3 regions of the Actinoallomurus sp. CA-142502 genome follow, and region 2 is predicted to be linked to each of the others. Evidence: predicted binding sites of a transcription regulator. Region 2 holds the regulator's gene; each other region holds the start of a gene.
The links. The regulator LexA, encoded in region 2, represses DNA repair genes until DNA is damaged. The targets are predictions, from matches to a motif close to TCGAACANNTGTTCGA.

Region 1 (3,270 bases), 270 kb from region 2:
GATCAGCTGGACAAGGCCCCAGTTCTCACGGTGGCTCGGAGCGTCGAGCAGGTGGTCCTGCCAGTCCTCCGCGTACTCACGCAGCGCTTCGATCATCTCGGCGACGGCCTCGTCGAAGGTGGCGCCGTCCGCGGCGACGGGCAGTCCCGGGATGAAGAGGGACCAGCCGCCGGATTCGGGGACCACCTGCGCGTGAGACGGAGTGACCGTCGCGAGGTAGTGGCGCAGCCGCTCGACGTCCACGATGGCGGTCGTGGCGGACTCGCGGCGCACCGTGGCCACCAGGCCTCTCTCAGCCGCGTCCAGGAGCGCCTTCAGATGCGCACGGGCATCCGTATAGCTGTCGAAGTGAACGGCGCCCATGGGCATACCTCCGTCGGAGCGGGCCTTCAGAGTGGCATCCGGCGTCAAGTACATCAAGTACGGCACGTACTTAGCACGCCTCCGGTTACGGGCGTAGCGTCGAGTAGAGGATCTGGTCGTGCCAGCCGCCGGCTCGCCACTGGGCCTGGCGGAGGACGCCCTCCCGTTCGAAGCCCGCCTTCTCCAGCGCTCGCTGTTCGGCGACGTTGCCGCTGTCGGTGAAGGCCTGGATCCGCTGGGCACGGGTGTGGTCGAACAGGTAGGTCACCAGGAGCCGTTGCGCCTCGGTGCCGAGACCCCGGCCCTGGCAGCTCGGCCGCAGGCCGATCGCGACGGTCCAGCACCACGACGTCTCCGGGCGGCCCCACAGGCTCCTGAACCACTCGACCCGGCCCGCGACGGTGTCGTCCTCGCGGACCGTGAGGGTTCCGCCGTCCGGCGCGAGCAGGCCGGTCTCGGCGAACCGGCGCCGCAGGTCGAGGGGGCTGCGGTACCCGAACCACTGGTGGACGCCGGTCCCCTCGGGGCCGGCGAACTCGGCCTCGAAGACGTCGATGTCCTTCTCCTCGACCGGCCGCAACACCACCCGGCTCATGGGCTCTCCCGTTCTGCCTCGACATCGGAACTGGCGAACTCTAACGGGCGATCAGTCCCAGGCGCGGGAGAGCATCCAGGTGTCGCTCGCCTCGTCGTAGCGGAGTTCGTACACGCCGATCTCATGGTCCGGGGTGGCCTCCACCTGCCAGAACTCCCGGGCGGTCGACTCCTCGGACTCCGGGTTGCGGTCGCGCCACCAGTCGCGGGTGGTCACCCAGTGGTCCAGGACGCGCAGCACGGTGTAGAGACGGCCGTGCCAGACGAACCGCGACGGCCGGCCGTCGGTCCGCCAGACCTCGACCGGGTCGCCGTACGCCCGGCTCATCCGGACACCGTCCACGCGTCGCGTCGACGCCGATCGCTGACTCCGGTCACGCGGACCGCCCACCTTCCCGGTCAAAAAGCCGCCGAAAGTGCCCGGGGGAAGACAGGCGTCATCGAACATACGTTCGGCTCAACGTTTTGGGAAGAGGGCGGCGCCCGGCACCGATCGGTGATCCGGCCGCGACGCGCCGTGCGGATCCGGCGCCTCCCGCCGTCAGATCACCCTTTCGGGGCTCCCTTACCCGACAAAAGGATGAGCGACATACCATTGAACAGGTAAAGTGCGATGTCGTGGCAAGAGGTACTCGTACGACAACAGCGCGTAACGCTTATTTTCACGACAATCCGCTTAAATGAGGCAGAGCGGTAGTATCGGGCAAAAACTCCGTCCCCCTCGATCCGATCCCGCGCACGCTTCCGCAGCGATCAGCGACTCCAGGCAGTTGATCCGTCATCCGCCGCCACCGCCCACCGCGGCCCCTCGTTCCGTCCACCGCCCCCGCTCAACCCCTCCGTCCCGGACGGTCGCTCTGGAGGTGCTCGATGTCCGACGCGCAAAGCCCAACCGTCCGCCGACGCCGCCTCGGGATGGAACTCCGCAGGCTGCGTGAGGCCTCCAACCTCATGATCGAGGACGTCGCCAAACACCTCGAGTGCTCGATGTCGCGGGTCAGCCGCATCGAGACCGGCAAGTCCGTCGCCCGGATCCGGGACGTGCGCGACATGCTCGACCTGTACAAGGTCGGCGACGAGGCCCAGCGCGAACAGCTGCTCACCCTCGCCAAGGACGCCCAGCAGCGAGGCTGGTGGACCGAGTACGAATCGGTGCTGTCCGCGGGACTGGACACCTACGTCGGGCTGGAGGCGTCGGCGGCCTCGCTCCGCACGTTCCAGACCCATCTCATCCCCGGGCTCATGCAGACCGAGGAGTACGCCCGCGCGCTGATAAAGGTCGGCCGGCCCACCGAGAGCACCGCCAACATCGACCGCATGATCTCCCTGCGCCAGCGACGGCAGGCCATGCTCGCCGACGACGGAAGCCTGGAGGTCTGGGCCGTGCTCGACGAGGCGGTGCTGCGCCGCCCGATCGGCGGCGTCCCGGTCATGCGCGCCCAGCTCGCCCGGCTGCTCGAGGCCGAGGAGCTCCCCAGTGTCACGATCCAAGTGCTGCCGTTCGCCCGTGGCGCCCATCCCGGGCTCGGCGGCGCGTTCACCATCATCGGCTTCCCCGACCCGACGGATCTGGACGTCGTGTACGTCGATTCGCCCGCGGGGAACATCTTCCTGGAGAAGGACAGAGACGTCCGCCGCCACACCACCTGGTTCGACCATCTACGAGCCGCCGCGCTACCGCCGGACGAGTCGACCGACTTCATCGCCGCGGTCGCGGATGAGCTCAAGAAAACGTCCCCGTACCCACGGGGATGATCGGTTCACCACGAAAGGAGAGCTGGGGGATGGGTTGCGACCCCGATCTCGCGGACATTGGCTGGCGTACGAGCAGCCGCAGCTCGCAGGGGGCGGACTGCGTCGAAGTGAGCGTCCTCGAAATCGTGAGCGAGCACTGACGTAACTGCGCCGGGCGGCCGCGGGAGTCGATCTCCCGCGGCCGTCTCCGGCTCGGGATACGGTCGGACGCGTACCCGAGCGAAGGAGCACGGATGCCACCCTGGTCGGCCGCACCCGCCGGACGCCTCGACGAGCACGTCATCGACAGCGACGCACTGCGCGGCAACCCTCTCGGCGATCCCCACGAGCGCCCGCTGGAGGTGTACGTCCCGCCGGGGTACGACGAGGAGCCGGAGCGGCGTTACCCGTCCGTCTACGTGATCCAGGGGTACACCGGCCAGCTGCCCATGTGGCACAACCGCGCGCCGTGGCGGCCGACCTTTCCCGAGCTGGTCGACCGGCTGTTCGCCAACGGGGAGGCGCCACCCGTCATCGTCGTCTACGTCGACGCCTGGACCTCGGTCGGCGGCAGCCAGT
Region 2 (3,270 bases):
TGCTCGCCGGGCTACACCGACGGCCCGTTCGACGTGGAGAAGGCGCGCCGGTGGATGCCGGTCGACCAGTACACCGGCGGTGTCGAGCACGCGATCCTGCACCTGCTGTACAGCCGGTTCTTCACCAAGGTGCTGTACGACATGGGCATGCTGGACTGCGTCGAGCCGTTCACCCGGCTGGTCAACCAGGGCCAGGTGATCCTCAACGGCTCCGCGATGTCCAAGACGACCGGCAACCTGGTCGACCTGGGCGAGCAGATCTCCGAGTACGGCGTCGACGCGGTACGCCTGACGATGATCTTCTCCGGGCCGCCGGAGGACGACATCGACTGGGCCGACGTGTCGCCGTCCGGCGCGGTGAAGTTCCTGGCTCGCGCGCACCGGGTCGCCGCCGACGTGACGTCGGCGCCGGGCACCGGGCCGGCCTCGGGCGACGTCGAGCTGCGCAAGGTGACCCACCGGACGATCGACGAGGTCACCCGGCTGGTCGAGGCGCACCGCTACAACGTCGCGGTGGCTCGCATGATGGAGCTGACCTCCGCCTCCCGGCGGGTGATCGACTCCGGGGCGGGCCCGGCCGATCCCGCCGTGCGCGAGGCGGCCGAGACGCTGGCGGTGATGCTGTCGCTGGTGGCGCCCTACACCGCGGAGGAGATGTGGGAGCGCCTGGGCCGGGACGGGTCCGTGGCCAAGGCCGGCTGGCCGGCCGCCGAGCCGGCGCTGCTGGTCCAGGAGTCGGTGACCTGCGTGGTCCAGGTGGCGGGCAAGGTCCGCGACCGGCTGGAGGTCTCCCCGGAGATCGGCGAGACGGAGCTGGAGCGGCTGGCGCTGGCCTCGGAGAAGATCCAGGCCGCCCTCGGCGACCGCGGCATCCGCAAGGTCGTCGTCCGCGCCCCCAAGATCGTCAACATCGTCCCGGCGTAACCCCGCCTCCCGGGCGGGACGAACACCCGCAAAGGCGACACGAAAAGCGGTGAGGGCACCCCACGAGGGGCGCCCTCACCGCGCACAGTCCAGAGACGCGTCGGTCACATCTTGCGCAGCACCGCGACGACCCGACCGAGGATCGTCGCGTCGTCGCCCGGGATCGGGTCGTACGCCGGGTTGTGCGGCATCAGCCAGACCTTGCCGTCGCGGCGCTTCAGCGTCTTGACGGTGGCCTCGCCGTCGATCATGGCGGCGACGATGTCGCCGTTCTCGGCCACCGGCTGCTGGCGGACGACCACCCAGTCGCCGTCGGCGATCGCGGCCTCGATCATCGAGTCACCGGTGACGTTGAGCAGGAAGTGCGTGCCCTCGCCCACGAGCTGCTTGGGCAGCGCGAAGACGTCCTCCACGGCCTCCTCGGCCAGGATCGGGCCACCGGCCGCGATACGGCCCACGAGAGGCACGTAGGCGGGCGCCGGGCGGGTCGCCGTCTCCTGCCCCGAGGTCGTCTCGTACGACTCCGGCTCGGTGGCCACGGCCGCCGAGCCGGGCATGCGGACCACGACGGCGCGCGGGCGGTTGGGGTCGCGCAGGAGGAAGCCCTTGCGCTGGAGCGCGCGCAGTTGGTGCGACACGCTGGAGGTGCTCGTCAGCCCGACCGACTCGCCGATCTCGCGCATCGACGGAGGGTAACCGCGGCGCTGGACGGAGTCGCGAATCACCTCCAGGACCTTGCGCTGGCGTGCCGTGAGCCCCGACTCGTCGCGGGGGCCGTCGGGCATTTCCCGAACCTTGCTCATATATGTCTCCGCTGGATGACTGCGCTCCGGTGACGCGCTGTCGCCGGTATTTCGTTCCTGTACACGGACGTTAGCGCCTTCCCGCTAAATGATCAAACACCTGTTCGAAGATGTCCTGGAAATTCGTCGGCTCTCGCGGTACAACTCGTACAGATGTTCGATCGAAATCTCTTTCGACTCGGCAGAGGGGAGATCGACATGAGCGAGCGAATCGATGGGCGCGTGAGCCTGGTCACTCCCGAGGGAGGGCTCATGGGCGAGCGTCGGGCTCATCCCGGCACACCTCTCCGGCTCACCCGGCGCGGCCGGGTCGTCGTGGTCTGCGCCGTGGCGCTGGCGCTCCTCGCCGGCTACTGGACGGGGGCGCGACACGGCGCCCGCGCCACGTCCGGCGGCGAGAGGGGGCCGGCGGTCGCGCGCGAGTCGGTGATCGTGGGGCCGCGCGACACGTTGTGGGGCATCGCCGTACGCGCCCGGCCGGAGGTCGACCCCCGCGTCACGGTCCAGCGCATGATCGACCTCAACGCCCTGTCCACCGCGGTCGTCAATCCGGGCCAGAAGATCTACATCCCCGCGCGCTGACGGGCTCGCCGCTCGCCGCGCCCTCGCGGGGCGGCGGCGCGACACGCCGACGCCGCCGTGACGGCGTCGGCGTCTTCGTGCTCATGTGGCGGACGAGGTTGCGGAGGCCCTCGTAGAGCCGTACGGTAGACCACTACATCTAGTACTTACATGGATGTAGTTCACCACAGGTTGTGGTCACGCAGTGAAGTCGCTGTAATCGAGGACGTAACGCCCGCCGGGGGGAGGGGATGGATCGTGCACTGCCCGTTCTGCCGTAACCCCGACAGCAGGGTGATCGACAGCCGCTCCACCGAAGACGGCGCGGCGATCCGGCGGCGCCGGTCGTGCCCCGAGTGCGGTCGCCGCTTCACGACCCAGGAGACCGTACTCCTGATGGTCGCCAAGCGCAGCGGCGTCACCGAGCCGTTCTCCCGCGACAAGATCATCGCTGGGGTGCGCCGGGCCTGTCAGGGGCGCCCGGTGACGGAGGACGCGCTGGCCAAGCTCGGGCAACGCGTCGAAGAGGCCATCCGGGCGACCGGAAACGCCGAGATGCGTTCGCATGACGTGGGGCTGGCCATCCTCGGGCCGCTGCGTGAGCTGGACGAGGTCGCGTACCTGCGATTCGCCTCCGTCTACCGGGGGTTCGAGTCGATCGACGACTTCGAGAAGGAAATCGAGACTCTTCGCGCGGCGGAACGCGGCCGGTAACACCGGCGCCCCATCGCGTGTTGTACGAGGTAATCCTTGAAATGGGCCGGTTCGGCCTGAGAAGGGGGAGGTCATGACGGAGACCGTGAGCGGCCAGACACGGCGCGGGAGGGGCGGCCGTAAGGGGTTGAAGATGCGCCGCATCTTCACCAAGCCCGGCATTCACCCGTACGACGAGGTCCGGTGGGAGCGCCGCGACGTCGTCATGACCAACTGGCGCGACGGCTCGGTCAACTTCGAGCAGCGCGGCGTGGAGTTCCCCGAGTCC
Region 3 (3,270 bases), 3.5 Mb from region 2:
GGTGGCGTCTGACGGGTCCCGTCCGCGGATCCGGGCAGCGGACGCGCCTCAGTGTGAGATCGGGCCGGCGGGCGGCTCATCTGGTCTCCCGTTCCCCCGCTCCCTCGTGTGGGCCGCGCCGTCGGCGCGCGGAGCGGGGACCACGCCGGCGGCCGAACCGGAGGCCGCCGACGATGTCGATCAGGAGGATCAGCGCCCCGATGGCGAGGAGTTGGGAGAGCCCCCTGACCGTGACGCCGACGGTCCCCAGGACGATCGCCGGGAATCAGAGGACACCCATCGCGAACGCTCCCTCGTTGGGCGGACTCGCAAGCCATCCCACATGGTATCCCCCCTGGTCAGGCCGCCTTTGCGCCACCACCGACGGCGTGCAGGTGGCGGAGCGCCGTGACGTAGGACTCGATGGGCCCCTCCTCGGTGTACGGGAGGCCGACGAGGCGGCAGTGCTCGCGGACGAGCGGCTGCGCGCGCCTCAGGTGAGGGCGCGGCATGCTCGGGAACAGGTGGTGCTCGATCTGGTAGTTCAGGCCGCCGAGGAACCAGTCGGTCACCGCGCCCCCGCGGACGTTCCGCGAGGTGAGGACCTGCTTGCGCAGGTGGTCCCAGCGCTCCCCCGGTCCCGGCATCGGCATGCCCTTGTGGTTCGGGGCGAACGCGCAGCCGAGGTGGAGGCCGAGCAGCGCCTGGTGCGCGAGGACGAACGCGATCGCCGCGCCCGGCGACAGCACGGTGAACAGCAGCCCGAGGTAACCACCGAAGTGCGCGCACAGCAGCAGCGCCTCGACCCACGCCTGCCCGCGCCGGTCGCCGCGACGGCAGCGGCCCACGATGTACCGGACGCTGCTCACCTTGAGGTTGATGCCCTCCAGAAGCAGCAGGGGAACGAACAGCCGGCCCTGGTTGCGGGTGAACCAGCGGGTGAACGCGCCTCGGCGGCCGGCCGCCTGGTCCGTGGACCAGACGAGGACGCCCGGGCTGACGTCCGGGTCCTTGTCCTGGTGGTTGGGGTTGGCGTGGTGCCGGTTGTGCTTGTCGGTCCACCAGCCGTAGCTCAGCCCGAGCCCCAGGTTCCCGACGAGGAGGCCCAGCAGCCGGTTGGCCCGCCGCGTGGCCGCGATCTGCCCGTGCCCGGCGTCGTGCCCGATGAAGTACAGGCGTGTCGTGAACAAGGCCGCCGGCAGCACCAGCACGGCCTGCCACCACGAGACGCCGGTCAGCGCGACCGCGACCCAGACCGCGCCATAGGCGAGCAGGTCCAGCCCGATCAGCCACGCGTAGCGGCCTCGGCGGCGGTCCAGCAGCCCGTGGGCGCGGATCTGCTGGACCAGTGGCGCGAACCCGCTCCGGGCCACGGTGACGTCGGATGTCAGGGTCATCGATATCTCCTCGGTACGGCGCCGGGGCGCACCCGCCCCTCCGGGGTTCGGAGGCCGTGATCGGTTGACTGAAACCGTAGGAACGGCGGGCTCGGCGTCCCAGCCGGTCAGCACCCGTACCGGGGTGCGTGTACCACCGCTCCCATGGTGGTGCTGGCCCCACCCTCCTTCGAGGCGCCGAGAGGTTAGGGCCGCCGCGCAGGGGGGTAGGGGTTCGAACCTCAGTTCGAAGGAGTGATGACGATGAGCCACGGACCCGTGGAGAAGGATCCCGGCGACTGGGCCACCGGCGACGAGCCGATGACCGGTCCACAGGAGTCGTACCTGCGAACTCTCGCCCGCGAGGCGGGAGAGGAGGTGCCCGGAGGGCTGTCCAAGGCCGAGGCGTCGGAGCTGATCGACCGCCTCCAGGACCGCAGCGAACGTTTGCGCCAGGCCTGAGCGACCGCCGAGAGGAGACCTCCCCGGTCAGCGTCCCCAGGCGCGCAGGAGCGACGCGACGTGGGCTTCGAGCAGCGGCTCCGGCAGCGGCGCGGGCGTCGTGAGGATCCGCGTGACGACCGGGCCGGCGAGCTGAGCGGCGCTCAGGGCGGTCTCCGGCATGTCCGGCGCGCTCCGGCGGACGCGGTCGAGGACGCCGCGGGCGCTCTCGGTCAGCAGGTCGGCGCCGTGGACCAGCTCGCGTACGGCGGGATCGTGCTGCGCCTCGCCGACCAGCGCCCGGTAGGCGAGCCCCGGAGGCGAGGTGGTGAGGAACTCGGTCAGGGCGGTCAGGTAGGCGAGCAGGTCGCCGGCCGGGTCCGCGTGCGGCGGGACGACGAGTTCCTCACGGGCGTCGGTGAGGCACGCCTCCAGGAGGATCTCGGCCTTGGTGGACCACCACCGGTACACCGTCTGCCGCCCCACGCCGGCCCGCTCGGCGATGCCCTTCATCGTCATCGCCGCGTAGCCGACGTCGACCAGGAGGTCGTCGACGGCGTGGAGCACCGCCCGGCGGGCGCGCTCGCTCCGGGGCCGCCCCATCCGGGCGCCGGGCGCGGCCGGGTCGGTGTTGAGGACCACACCGCGAGTGTAGCGAGACACCATGTCTCGCTATGATACGTTGACTTACGAGTCACCGTGAGCCGTAAGTGGGAAACGCCGACCCGGCGCCGCGGCAACCCATCCCCCCGACCATCGGCGTGAGGTATCCCCATGTGCGCCGCCTGCGGCATCCCCACCCACATGCCCGAAGCCGGGACCGGCCGACCGGCCGTCATCCCACCCGAGCCGGACCTCGCGACCGGCTCCCCGGCGGGCGGCCGCGCCGTGCCGAGATTCGCGGCCCTGCGAAACCGCGACTGCCGCCCGTACCTGTTCGGCGCCGGCCTGGCGATGATGGCCGACAACATCGAGCACGTCATCACGTACTGGGTGCTGTGGCAGAAGTTCCACTCCCCCGCGCTGACCGGCTTCGAGGTCATCAGCCACTGGGTGCCCTTCCTGCTGCTGTCGGTCCTGTTCGGCTCCTGGGCCGACCGGTACGACTGCCGCCGTCTCATCCAGGGCGCGCAGGCGCTGTTCATGTTCGTCTCCATCGCCTGGGGCGTGCTCTTCCTCACCGGATCGCTGCGCGTGTGGGAGGCCTGCCTGCTGCTCGTGCTGCACGGGTGCGCGGGCTCGCTGTGGGCGCCCGCCGAACAGCTGATGCTGCACGACTTCGCCGGCCGCGACGAACTGCCCAGCGCGGTACGGCTCAACGCGACCTTCCGCAGCCTCGGCGTCCTGTTCGGCCCGGTCGTCGGCTCGGCGCTGCTGCTCGGGCTCGGCCCCACCGCCGGCATCTTCGCCAACGTGGCGTTCTACCTGCCGCTGGCCCTGTTCCTGTTCCGCACCCGGTTCACCGGTCACACCC

Region 1: ACQEV1_RS40925 (DUF6504 family protein) is a predicted target of LexA. The motif match lies at 1,398-1,413, and genes of this name have one in related genera.
Region 3: ACQEV1_RS23765 (DUF3072 domain-containing protein) is a predicted target of LexA. The motif match lies at 1,591-1,606, and genes of this name have one in related genera.

What each region holds. Positions count from the first base shown of each region.
Region 1 is NZ_JBNJMY010000001.1:8,769,531-8,772,800, forward strand. It holds gene ACQEV1_RS40915 (prevent-host-death protein) at 1-363, opposite strand, end outside; gene ACQEV1_RS40920 (GNAT family N-acetyltransferase) at 449-958, opposite strand; gene ACQEV1_RS40925 (DUF6504 family protein) at 1,010-1,285, opposite strand; gene ACQEV1_RS40930 (helix-turn-helix domain-containing protein) at 1,828-2,712, shown strand; gene ACQEV1_RS40935 (alpha/beta hydrolase) at 2,946-3,270, shown strand, end outside.
Region 2 is NZ_JBNJMY010000001.1:8,503,885-8,507,154, reverse strand. It holds gene leuS (leucine--tRNA ligase) at 1-924, shown strand, start outside; gene lexA (transcriptional repressor LexA) at 1,029-1,727, opposite strand; gene ACQEV1_RS39685 (LysM peptidoglycan-binding domain-containing protein) at 1,926-2,309, shown strand; gene nrdR (transcriptional regulator NrdR) at 2,547-3,002, shown strand; gene ACQEV1_RS39675 (vitamin B12-dependent ribonucleotide reductase) at 3,076-3,270, shown strand, end outside.
Region 3 is NZ_JBNJMY010000001.1:4,980,965-4,984,234, reverse strand. It holds gene ACQEV1_RS23775 (SDR family NAD(P)-dependent oxidoreductase) at 1-12, shown strand, start outside; gene ACQEV1_RS23770 (fatty acid desaturase family protein) at 339-1,376, opposite strand; gene ACQEV1_RS23765 (DUF3072 domain-containing protein) at 1,620-1,817, shown strand; gene ACQEV1_RS23760 (TetR/AcrR family transcriptional regulator) at 1,845-2,462, opposite strand; gene ACQEV1_RS23755 (MFS transporter) at 2,571-3,270, shown strand, end outside.